Regions from separate parts of the Arthrobacter sp. RCC_34 genome, predicted to be linked through region 1. Evidence: riboswitches for the same ligand, from Rfam matches in the RefSeq annotation. Region 1 holds a riboswitch; each other region holds the start of a gene.
What was found. Region 1 has a riboswitch for S-adenosylmethionine ahead of AB6732_RS09740 (bifunctional o-acetylhomoserine/o-acetylserine sulfhydrylase). Riboswitches for the same ligand answer to the same signal wherever they lie in the genome.
Positions count from the first base shown of each region.

Region 2: another riboswitch for S-adenosylmethionine. It lies ahead of AB6732_RS11185 (hypothetical protein); the one in region 1 lies ahead of AB6732_RS09740 (bifunctional o-acetylhomoserine/o-acetylserine sulfhydrylase).
Region 3: another riboswitch for S-adenosylmethionine. It lies ahead of AB6732_RS12510 (DUF1737 domain-containing protein); the one in region 1 lies ahead of AB6732_RS09740 (bifunctional o-acetylhomoserine/o-acetylserine sulfhydrylase).
Region 4: another riboswitch for S-adenosylmethionine. It lies ahead of AB6732_RS03350 (aminotransferase class V-fold PLP-dependent enzyme); the one in region 1 lies ahead of AB6732_RS09740 (bifunctional o-acetylhomoserine/o-acetylserine sulfhydrylase).

Region 1 is NZ_JBFUPW010000002.1:195,795-197,984, forward strand. Features, by position in the region: gene AB6732_RS09740 (bifunctional o-acetylhomoserine/o-acetylserine sulfhydrylase) at 1-910, opposite strand, end outside; SAM riboswitch class IV at 1,009-1,126, opposite strand; gene AB6732_RS09745 (hypothetical protein) at 1,303-1,761, shown strand; gene AB6732_RS09750 (VOC family protein) at 1,974-2,190, shown strand, end outside.
Region 2 is NZ_JBFUPW010000002.1:544,361-546,550, reverse strand. Features, by position in the region: gene AB6732_RS11190 (VIT1/CCC1 transporter family protein) at 1-907, opposite strand, end outside; gene AB6732_RS11185 (hypothetical protein) at 959-1,261, opposite strand; SAM riboswitch class IV at 1,273-1,381, opposite strand; gene AB6732_RS11180 (helix-turn-helix domain-containing protein) at 1,624-2,190, shown strand, end outside.
Region 3 is NZ_JBFUPW010000003.1:168,414-170,603, forward strand. Features, by position in the region: gene AB6732_RS12505 (NADP-dependent oxidoreductase) at 1-702, shown strand, start outside; SAM riboswitch class IV at 892-998, shown strand; gene AB6732_RS12510 (DUF1737 domain-containing protein) at 1,008-1,517, shown strand; gene AB6732_RS12515 (rhodanese-like domain-containing protein) at 1,514-1,915, shown strand; gene AB6732_RS12520 (O-succinylhomoserine sulfhydrylase) at 1,919-2,190, shown strand, end outside.
Region 4 is NZ_JBFUPW010000001.1:722,606-724,795, reverse strand. Features, by position in the region: gene AB6732_RS03360 (ribosome small subunit-dependent GTPase A) at 1-79, shown strand, start outside; gene hisN (histidinol-phosphatase) at 144-965, shown strand; SAM riboswitch class IV at 1,038-1,153, shown strand; gene AB6732_RS03350 (aminotransferase class V-fold PLP-dependent enzyme) at 1,193-2,190, shown strand, end outside.

The sequences.
Region 1 (2,190 bases):
CGACGCGGAGGCTCAGCGTCTCAAGACCCTGCGCGATGAGGAACGCGTTGAACGGGCTGACGGCGGATCCGAGGTCACGCAGCAGCTGCACGCGGGCCTTCAGGATGTAGCTGAGGTTGGCGCCCAGCGCACCGTCCGCGCCGAGGTCACGGGCGTAGACGAGTCCGTTGTAGCTCTCGTCCGGGGTGTTGAAGCCCGGGAACTTCTCCGGGTCCGCGCCGAAGTCGAACTTGCCGGAGTCCACGATCACGCCGGCGATCGCGCTGCCGTGGCCGCCCAGGTACTTGGTGGCCGAATGCACCACGATGTCCGCGCCCCACTCGAGAGGCCGGATGAGGTACGGGGTGGCAAGGGTGTTGTCCACGATCAGCGGGACGCCGGATTCGTGCGCCACGGAGGCCACGCCCTCGATGTCCAGGATGTCCTGCCGCGGGTTGGAGACCACCTCGGCGAAGAAGAGCTTGGTGTTCGGCCGCACGGCGGCGCGCCAGTGGTCCAGATTGTCCGGATCCTCGACGAAAGTGACCTCGATGCCGAACTTCTTCAGGGTGTTGGCCAGCAGGTTGTAGGTGCCGCCGTACAGGCTGGGGCTGGCCACCACGTGGTCGCCCGCCTCCGCGACGTTGAGGATGGCGAACGTCTCCGCGGCCTGGCCGGAGCTGAGCAGCAGGGCCGCCAGACCGCCTTCGAGACTGGCGATGCGCTGCTCGACGGCATCCTGCGTCGGGTTGCCGATGCGGGTGTAGATGGGCGCCAGCTCGGCGAGCGCGAAGCGGTTGGCGGCGCTCTCGGCACTCGGGAACACGAAGGACGTGGTCTGGTAGATCGGCAGGGCCCGCGCGCCGGTGACGGCGTCCGGCTCCTGTCCGACATGGATCTGGCGGGTTTCGAAGGACCAGTTGTTGGTCATGGCTTTCCTTAGATTTCAAGGGCCAGGAACGGTCTCCCCCACCATCGCGGCGTCAGCCTTCCTGAAGGAGAACCTGAAGGGAAAGAGACGGCGCCCACGGCCCGCGCTTGCGTGCCGGCGTGCATGCCGACCCGCCTGGTCTTCACCCGGGGCACCCCGCCGCGGACGGAGGGTTGCCGGCCAGCAAGCCGGGGCTCGATGCTGGCACTCATGACCTGCAACTCAGGGTAGGGGGACGGACGGAGCGCGGAAAAGGGGGCGCGTCACAGAACGTCCCAGAGGCCGCCGGCTGCGACGGGCAGGGCGGATGGGGAGGTCTGCCCATTCCCCTCCTCAGCGCGGTGGGGTTGACTTTGGACCATCACTCACCCGCACCATCGAGGAGTTTCATCATGGGGATTCAGACACATCAGGCACGGCGGTTCGGCCGGCGCCTCCTGGCGACCGCAGCCGCCGCCGGGCTCGCCCTGGCGGGCCTGCTGGCCTCGAGCGCTCCGGCGTCCGCCGGGACGCTGGAACAGCACGGCCAGGTCGTGAAGCAATGTTCCGGGATCAAGAAGAAAACCTATGCGGTGGCCGGAACCACCGCCACCATCCAGTACTGGTACTCCACCAACAACGGCGGCACGGCCTGCGCCATGCTCTACGACAACAAGGCCGGCGCCACCAACCTCCAGCTCAACATCGCCACGAGCTCGGTGTACTCCCACGACCACGGGATCTACGAGTACTACGCCGGCGGGGTCCAGCTCACGAACATGAGGGGCAAGTGCGTCGGCATCGCGGCCAATGTGTACAACAGGGCCGGGGACAAGGTCCTGGGCTACCGCCACGTCAGGGTCTGCGACTGAGCAAGCTCTGCAACTGCTCTGCAGGGCATCCCCAGCCAGGGACCTCTGCCGCCGGCCCAGCCGCTCCAGCACACCCTGAGCGCGCATTCCGGGCCCAGACACCCGGGCCCGGAACCGGGGATTTTCGCGCGGGCTCCCCGGGATCCGCCGCCGCCGCGTGACTTAGGTAACCCTAAGCTGAGTGCCTACTCACAAAGTGCAAGGATGATGCCATGCGCATGGATCACGTTTCTTACGCTTGTGAACGCGATGGCCTGGAGGCCACGGCGGAGCGCATTTCTGCCGCTCTTGGACTGCACGCGGTGCGCGGTGGGGTACACCCCCGTTTCGGCACCCGCAACATGATCTTCCCCTTGGCCGACCACAAATATCTTGAGGTCGTGGAAGTCCTGGACCACCCCGCTTCGGACAAGGCGCCGTTCGGCCAGG
Region 2 (2,190 bases), 350 kb from region 1:
CGCTCATGCCGAAGAGGAACGGAAGGATCGGGATCAGGGCGCCGGATGCGAAGAAGCAGAAACTGGACGAGGCGGCTCCCCAGGCGGTGCCGATCTCCTCATGCTCGTTCGTGGTTTCAGGGGCCTCGGGCTGCAAGGACAGGCTCGGGTCGCAGTCGCAGGTGAAACGGCCCATCCGTTCCGCGGCGCGGTGTTCGGCGGCCTCCCGGCTCATGCCGCGCGCCAGGTACACCAGGACGAGCTCGTTGTGTTCCAGATCGAGACGAGGGGCTGCGTCGAGCGTGATCTGCGTGGGGCGGCTGGCCTCCAGGAGCTCACGCTGCGAACGGACCGAGACGTATTCGCCCGCGCCCATCGAGAGGGCGCCGGCCAGCAGGCCTGCGACGCCGCTGAACAGGACCACCTGGCTGTCGACGCCGGTCGCGGCCATGCCCATGACGAGGGAGAGGTTGCTGACCAGGCCGTCGTTCGCCCCGAACACCGCGGCGCGGAACGTTCCCGACAGGCGGGCGCGGCCGCGGGTCGCGAGGCCTCGCACGACCTCTTCATGGATCTGCTCGTCGGCGGCCATGGCGGGCGTCGCATGCGGATCGGTCGCGTAGGGGGAACGGCCTTCGGCCCGCTGCGCCAGTGCCAGGACGAACACGGAGCCGAAGTTCCGGGCCAAAAAGCCCAGGAAGCGGCTGTTGAGGGAAGCATGGCGGGACTTGTCCGCCTGGTCGCCGAGCAGCGTGAGCCAGTGGGCTTCATGCCGGCCTTCGGCTTCGGCGAGGGCCAGGAGGATGGCCTTCTCCTCCCCTTCCCGGCGGGCGGCCAGATCGCGGTATACGGAGGCTTCGGCGCGTTCGTCCGCAAGGTACTGCTGCCAGCGCCGGATTTCGGCGGGCGAGGCCTGAGGGGTGTTCATGGGATCCTGCTCCTGAGGTGTGGTCGGAGGTGGCGCCCCATTGCGCAGCCCTCACTGTAGCGCGAAATTCCGCGGATTTTCGGACGGTTCACCGACGCTTCCGGTTTCGGTGGACCGCAATCCAGACAGTGGCAGCAGGCTGAAGTGGAGCTCCCGTCCGTCCCGCCGCCCCGCGGTCGCGACGCGGACCGTCAGCACGCCGTCGTGCTCCCAGGCTGGACGCCGGACCGCCCGGTTCAGCGCGTCGATCAGCTGATGCGGCTGCGCGCAGAAGTAGTGGTGGTCGGCGCCGTGGAGGAATAGAGTGACGCGGCCGCTCTGGAGGTCGACGGCAGGCAGGACGGTGACGGACATGAAAATCCTTGCGTGTGCTCTTGCCCCGCCAGGAGAACGGGGCCGCTTCTGCATCCGAGCCACCCGTGAACATGGGGTTGGCGGGTGGCCAGTCGGAGCTTGGCGCCACCTCTCGTGAAGCTGACTACACTGTAGCCGACGACGGCGGAGCGCGGCAGGGATCATCGGCTCGCGGACGGCCCTGTGACGCGGTGTTGAGCTGGGGAGACTCCGACGGGAACGGAACCGAGTTGAGGTGCAGGCATAACTTGATCCCTGGTACTAAACTCGCTTCCAGAAGCAGCCCAACGTGACCGGGAACACTTCCGTGCCCAACTCGTGGAACCCCCACCTCGAGCGGCGCCCGTGAATGAAAGGCCATCATGAAAGCCCTCCCCATCGAGCCGAGCAACGCGCCGATCAATATCGGGTCGCGGATCCGCGCGGCCCGCAAGGCTCAGCGCATGACAATCGAGCAGGTGGCCGACGTGACCGGTCTGACCAAGGGTTTCCTGTCCCGCGTGGAACGCGATCTCACCTCCCCGTCCGTAGCATCCCTGGTGACGCTCTGCCAGGTGCTCTCGGTCGACATCGGCGACCTGTTCGCGGCGACCGATGTGGCCCTGACCCGCGCGGACGAAGCGCCCAAGATCTCCTTCGGTGGTGACGGGATCATCGAGACCTTGCTCACCGCCCGTTCCGAACGGCGAGTGCAGTTGCTGAGGGGTGTCATCGAGCCCGGGGGCAAGGGCGAGTCGGAGCTGTACTCCGTGGACTGCGATGTGGACGTGCTGCATGTGGTCCGGGGCCGGATCGTGCTGATCCTCTCCAATGAACGCTACGAACTCTCCGCCGGGGACACCCTGAGCTTCCCTGGCCGTGAACCCCACACTTGGCTGAACCCGACCGACGAGGAAGTCGAGGTCCTCTGGGTCCTGGTCCCCGCCGCC
Region 3 (2,190 bases), on a different contig from region 1:
GGCGAAATCGACGAACTCGGCGAGGGCGTCACGGACTTCGCCGTGGGTGACCGGGTGTTCGGCGGCAAGCGGCACGAGGCGGTGGCGGACTTCGTCCTGGTCCTCGCGAGCGGACTGCACCGCACTCCCGACGGGCTCTCGGATGAGCTGGCCGCGACCTTGGACATCGCCGGACGGACCGCGGCCGCCGCGATCGACCAGTTGAAGCTGACGCCGGAGGACACCGTGCTGATCGGCGGGGCCGCGGGTGGCGTGGGCGTTCTCGCCACGCAGCTCGCCGTCGCGACCGGAGCCACGGTGATCGGCACCGCGTCCGAACGCAATCACGAGTTCCTCCGGGAGCTCGGCGCCCTGCCCGTCACGTACGGCGCGGGCCTGGCCGAGCGCGTCGCGGAGATCGGCACGCCCACCGCCGCAGCTGACCTCAACGGCGCCGAGGTGATCACCGTGGCTCAGGGCTTCGGTGTCCCCGCGGAGCGCATCACGGCGATCGCCGCGCACGGCCATCCGGATGGCGGATTCACCGCGACCGGTGGCGGGGATGCCGGCCCGGGCGCGCTGGAGCGCATCGCGGCGGGCCTCGCCGACGGTTCCCTCGTGCTGCCGCTCGAAGCGACCTTCCCCGTGGAACAGGTGGCGGACGCCTACCGGCTCCTGGAGGAGGGCCACGTCCGCGGCAAGGTCGTGGTCACGCTCGACTGACGGGCTCAGCGGCGGGCCCGGCAGGTTCCCGAGCTTCCACCCCCGGAAACGTGGTTCACCCCCTGAAATTTCCCGGGGTGAACCACGTTTCCGGGGGCGATTCCGTCAGCACTGCCGGCCCGGTTCATGACACAAGATGAAGCCTCCCGTCACACTTCTCTCCGGGGCCTGGTGCTAGATTTTTTGCAGAGTAACGAGTACCGGTGACAAGCCCTGACTGACCGGTCGGCAACCCTCCAGACGCGGCGGGGTGCCTCAGGTGACTACTCGGCATGTGTCAACTGCAAGCGCGAAGGAGCCCCCACTTGCCTGCCCGCAAAGAACCCACGTCCGCCACTGCCGGAACCGCCGGCGCCGCCAAGGTCACGACTCCCCGGAGCACCCCGGCCAAGCCCGCCACCCGGGCTCCGCGCACCACGAAGGCTGCGGCCGCCACACCGGCAGCCGCCAAGGCCTCTCCTGCGAAGGCCGCCACGACGACGGCGACCGCCCCCGCCGGTGAGCAGGCCACTGCCGCTGCGCCCGGCGTCGCGCCCCAGGCCGAACCCACGACGGCGCCTGCCGCTGCGCCCGCCCTCCTGCCCTACCGCCTGCTGACCGGCCCGGACACCCGCGAATTCTGCGAACGGGTCTCGGCTGCCCTGGCCGACGGGTACATCCTCTACGGCAGCCCGTCCGTGACCTTCAACGGTGAGACGGTGATCGCGGCCCAGGCCGTCGTCCTGCCGTACGCGCCGCCCGCGCCGCCGGCCCCGGTCGTCGACCCGTACGCCGTCCCCGCCACCGGCTTCGCCCCCTACGGCGGTGCCCTGTGAGCTACGCGGGCGACCTGACGCCACAGCAGGCGTGGGACAAACTCAAGGACGGCGCCGTCCTCGTGGACGTGCGCACCGAGGCGGAGTGGGCGCACATCGGCCGCCCGAAGACCCCGTCCGGCGACCCCTTGTTCATCCAGTGGAACCTGGCCGGCGGCGTGCCGAACCAGGGGTTCCTCGCGGAGCTCGCCGAGCAGGCCCCGGAGGCCGGCACCGCGGACCTCGTGTTCCTGTGCCGTTCCGGACAGCGGTCGATCGCCGCGGCGGAAGCCGCGACGGCGGCGGGCTGGTCCTCGTACAACGTCCTGGAAGGCTTCGAGGGCGTCCCGGACCGGTTCGGGGAGCGCACCGTGAACGGCTGGAAGAACAGCGGCCTACCGACCACCATCGGAGCGTGAGACATGGCGTTCAATCCTGAGGCCGCGTCCTGGTCGCCGGCAACGCAGGCCGTCCGGGGCGGGCTGGACCGCACCGGCTTCTACGAAACCTCCGAGGCGCTGTTCCTGAACTCGGGCTTCGTCTACGACTCGGCCGAGGCCGCCGAACGAGCCTTCACCGGTGAGGACGAGCGCTTCGTCTACTCCCGTTACGGCAATCCGACCGTCGCCACCTTCCAGGAGCGGCTACGGCTGCTCGAAGGCACCGAGGCGTGCTTTGCGACGGCGTCCGGCAT
Region 4 (2,190 bases), on a different contig from region 1:
GCGGCTGGAGTCGCTGCGCCGGGTGCTGGACGCCGGAACGCAGGAGGAACGCGAAGCCAAGGAGCTCGGCACTCCCTGACGGCGCGGTCACGTCCACGCCCCGGATGAGCTGGGATGCGTGCTTTGTGGGTACGGTTTAACCCATGATGGACTCCTCCCAGAACTACACCGATGACCTCCGGCTTGCCCATGTCATGGCGGACCAGGTGGATGCCCAGACCATGGCGCGCTTCAAAGCCCAGGATCTGAAGGTCGAGACCAAGCCTGATCTGACGCCGGTGAGCGATGCGGACCGGAGCGCCGAGGAGTACATCCGCGCCCAGCTGTCCCGGGCCCGGCCGCGGGATTCCGTCATCGGCGAGGAGTTCGGCACCACGGGCCACTCCTCCCGCCGCTGGGTGATCGATCCGATCGACGGCACCAAGAACTTCGTGCGCGGTGTGCCGGTCTGGGCCACGCTGATCGCCCTCATCGAGGACGACCAGGTGGTGGTCGGCGTCGTCAGCGCTCCCGCCCTGGGCCGCCGTTGGTGGGCTTCCAAGGGCCATGGCGCCTACACGGGCCGTTCCCTCGCCTCGGCCACTCGGCTGAAGGTGTCCGACGTCCACCGCCTCGAGGACGCCTCCCTGTCCTACTCCAGCCTGGGCGGCTGGAAGGAGCTCGGCCTGCGGGACGAGTTCCTCAACCTCCACGACACGGTCTGGCGCACCCGCGCCTACGGCGATTTCTGGTCTTACTGCCTCCTGGCCGAAGGCGCCGTGGACCTCGCCTGCGAGCCGGAGCTGAACCTCTATGACATGGCCGCGCTCGTGCCGATCGTCACCGAGGCCGGCGGCCGCTTCACCTCGCTGGACGGACAGGACGGGCCGTTCGGCGGCAATGCGGTGGCCAGTAACGGCATCCTCCACTCGGAGTTCCTCCGTCGGCTCAATCCCGGCCTCGACGATCTGCTGCAGGCCCCCTGATCAGGTCATATTCCACGTAATATTGGCGGCGCGTTCCTTCGGGGACGCGCCGCTGTTTTACGCTCGTAATCAGGTCACGAGTGCCAGCGCTAAACCCCGGTTTGCTGGCCGGCAACCCTCCAGACGCGGTGGGGTGCCCCGGGTGACGACCAGGCCGGCCACAGAAAGTGGTGCGGCAAGCGCGGTGCCCGCCTGTGCGGGCCCCTCCACGATGCAGAGGTCCCAGCATGTCCGTCAACACCCTTGCCCCCCGCTCCGCCGTCGCCGGAAGCGGACGCTCCCACGCGCCGTCGCTGGCCGCCAATCCGTTCGCGGCGGTCACCGGCGCGGAGATCCAGGCCCCGCTCATCCAAGGCGGCACGGTCCGGTACGCCAATCTCGATTACGGCGCCTCGGCCCCCGCGCTCAGCGTGGTGTCCGCCTACCTGAACGAGATCCTGCCCTACTACGCGAGCGTGCACCGCGGCGCCGGCTACGCCTCGCAGATCAGCACCTCGGTGTACGAGAACGCCCGGGAGATCGTGCGCGGCTTCGTGGGCGGACGCCCGGATGACCTGGTGATCTTCACGCGCAACACCACCGACTCGCTGAACGTGCTGGCGGGCTGCCTGCCCCAGCGCCAGGGCGAGCAGGCCGGTGACGTGCTCTACCTGGACATCGAGCACCACGCCAATCTGCTCCCCTGGCAGCGGGTCGGTCACCGGAGCCTGGTGGCGCGGGAGACCATCGCGGCCACCGTGGACGCCCTGCGCGAGGAGCTCGAGACCGGAGGCGTCGCGCTCCTGGCCGTCACCGGCGCGTCGAATGTCACCGGGGAGATCCTGCCGATCGCCGAGCTCGCCGCCCTGGCACACGAGTACGGCGCGCGGATCGTCGTGGATGCCGCTCAGCTGGCGCCGCACCGCCGGATCGACATCACCGCGCTCGACGTCGACTTCCTCGCCTTCTCCGGCCACAAGCTGTACGCGCCGTTCGGCGCCGGAGTCCTGGTGGGCCGTGCCGATTGGCTCGACGCCGGCACCCCTCACCTGCTCGGCGGCGGCGCCGTGCGGGAGGCCCGCCTCGACTCGGTCGTGTGGACCACCGGCCCGGCACGCCATGAGGGCGGCTCCCCGAACGTCCTCGGCGCGGCCACCCTGGCCCGGGCGACCCAGGTCCTGGCGTCCCTGGACCACGACTCCTGGCAGCAGCACGAGGCGGATATCCGCCGCCACCTGGAGGATGG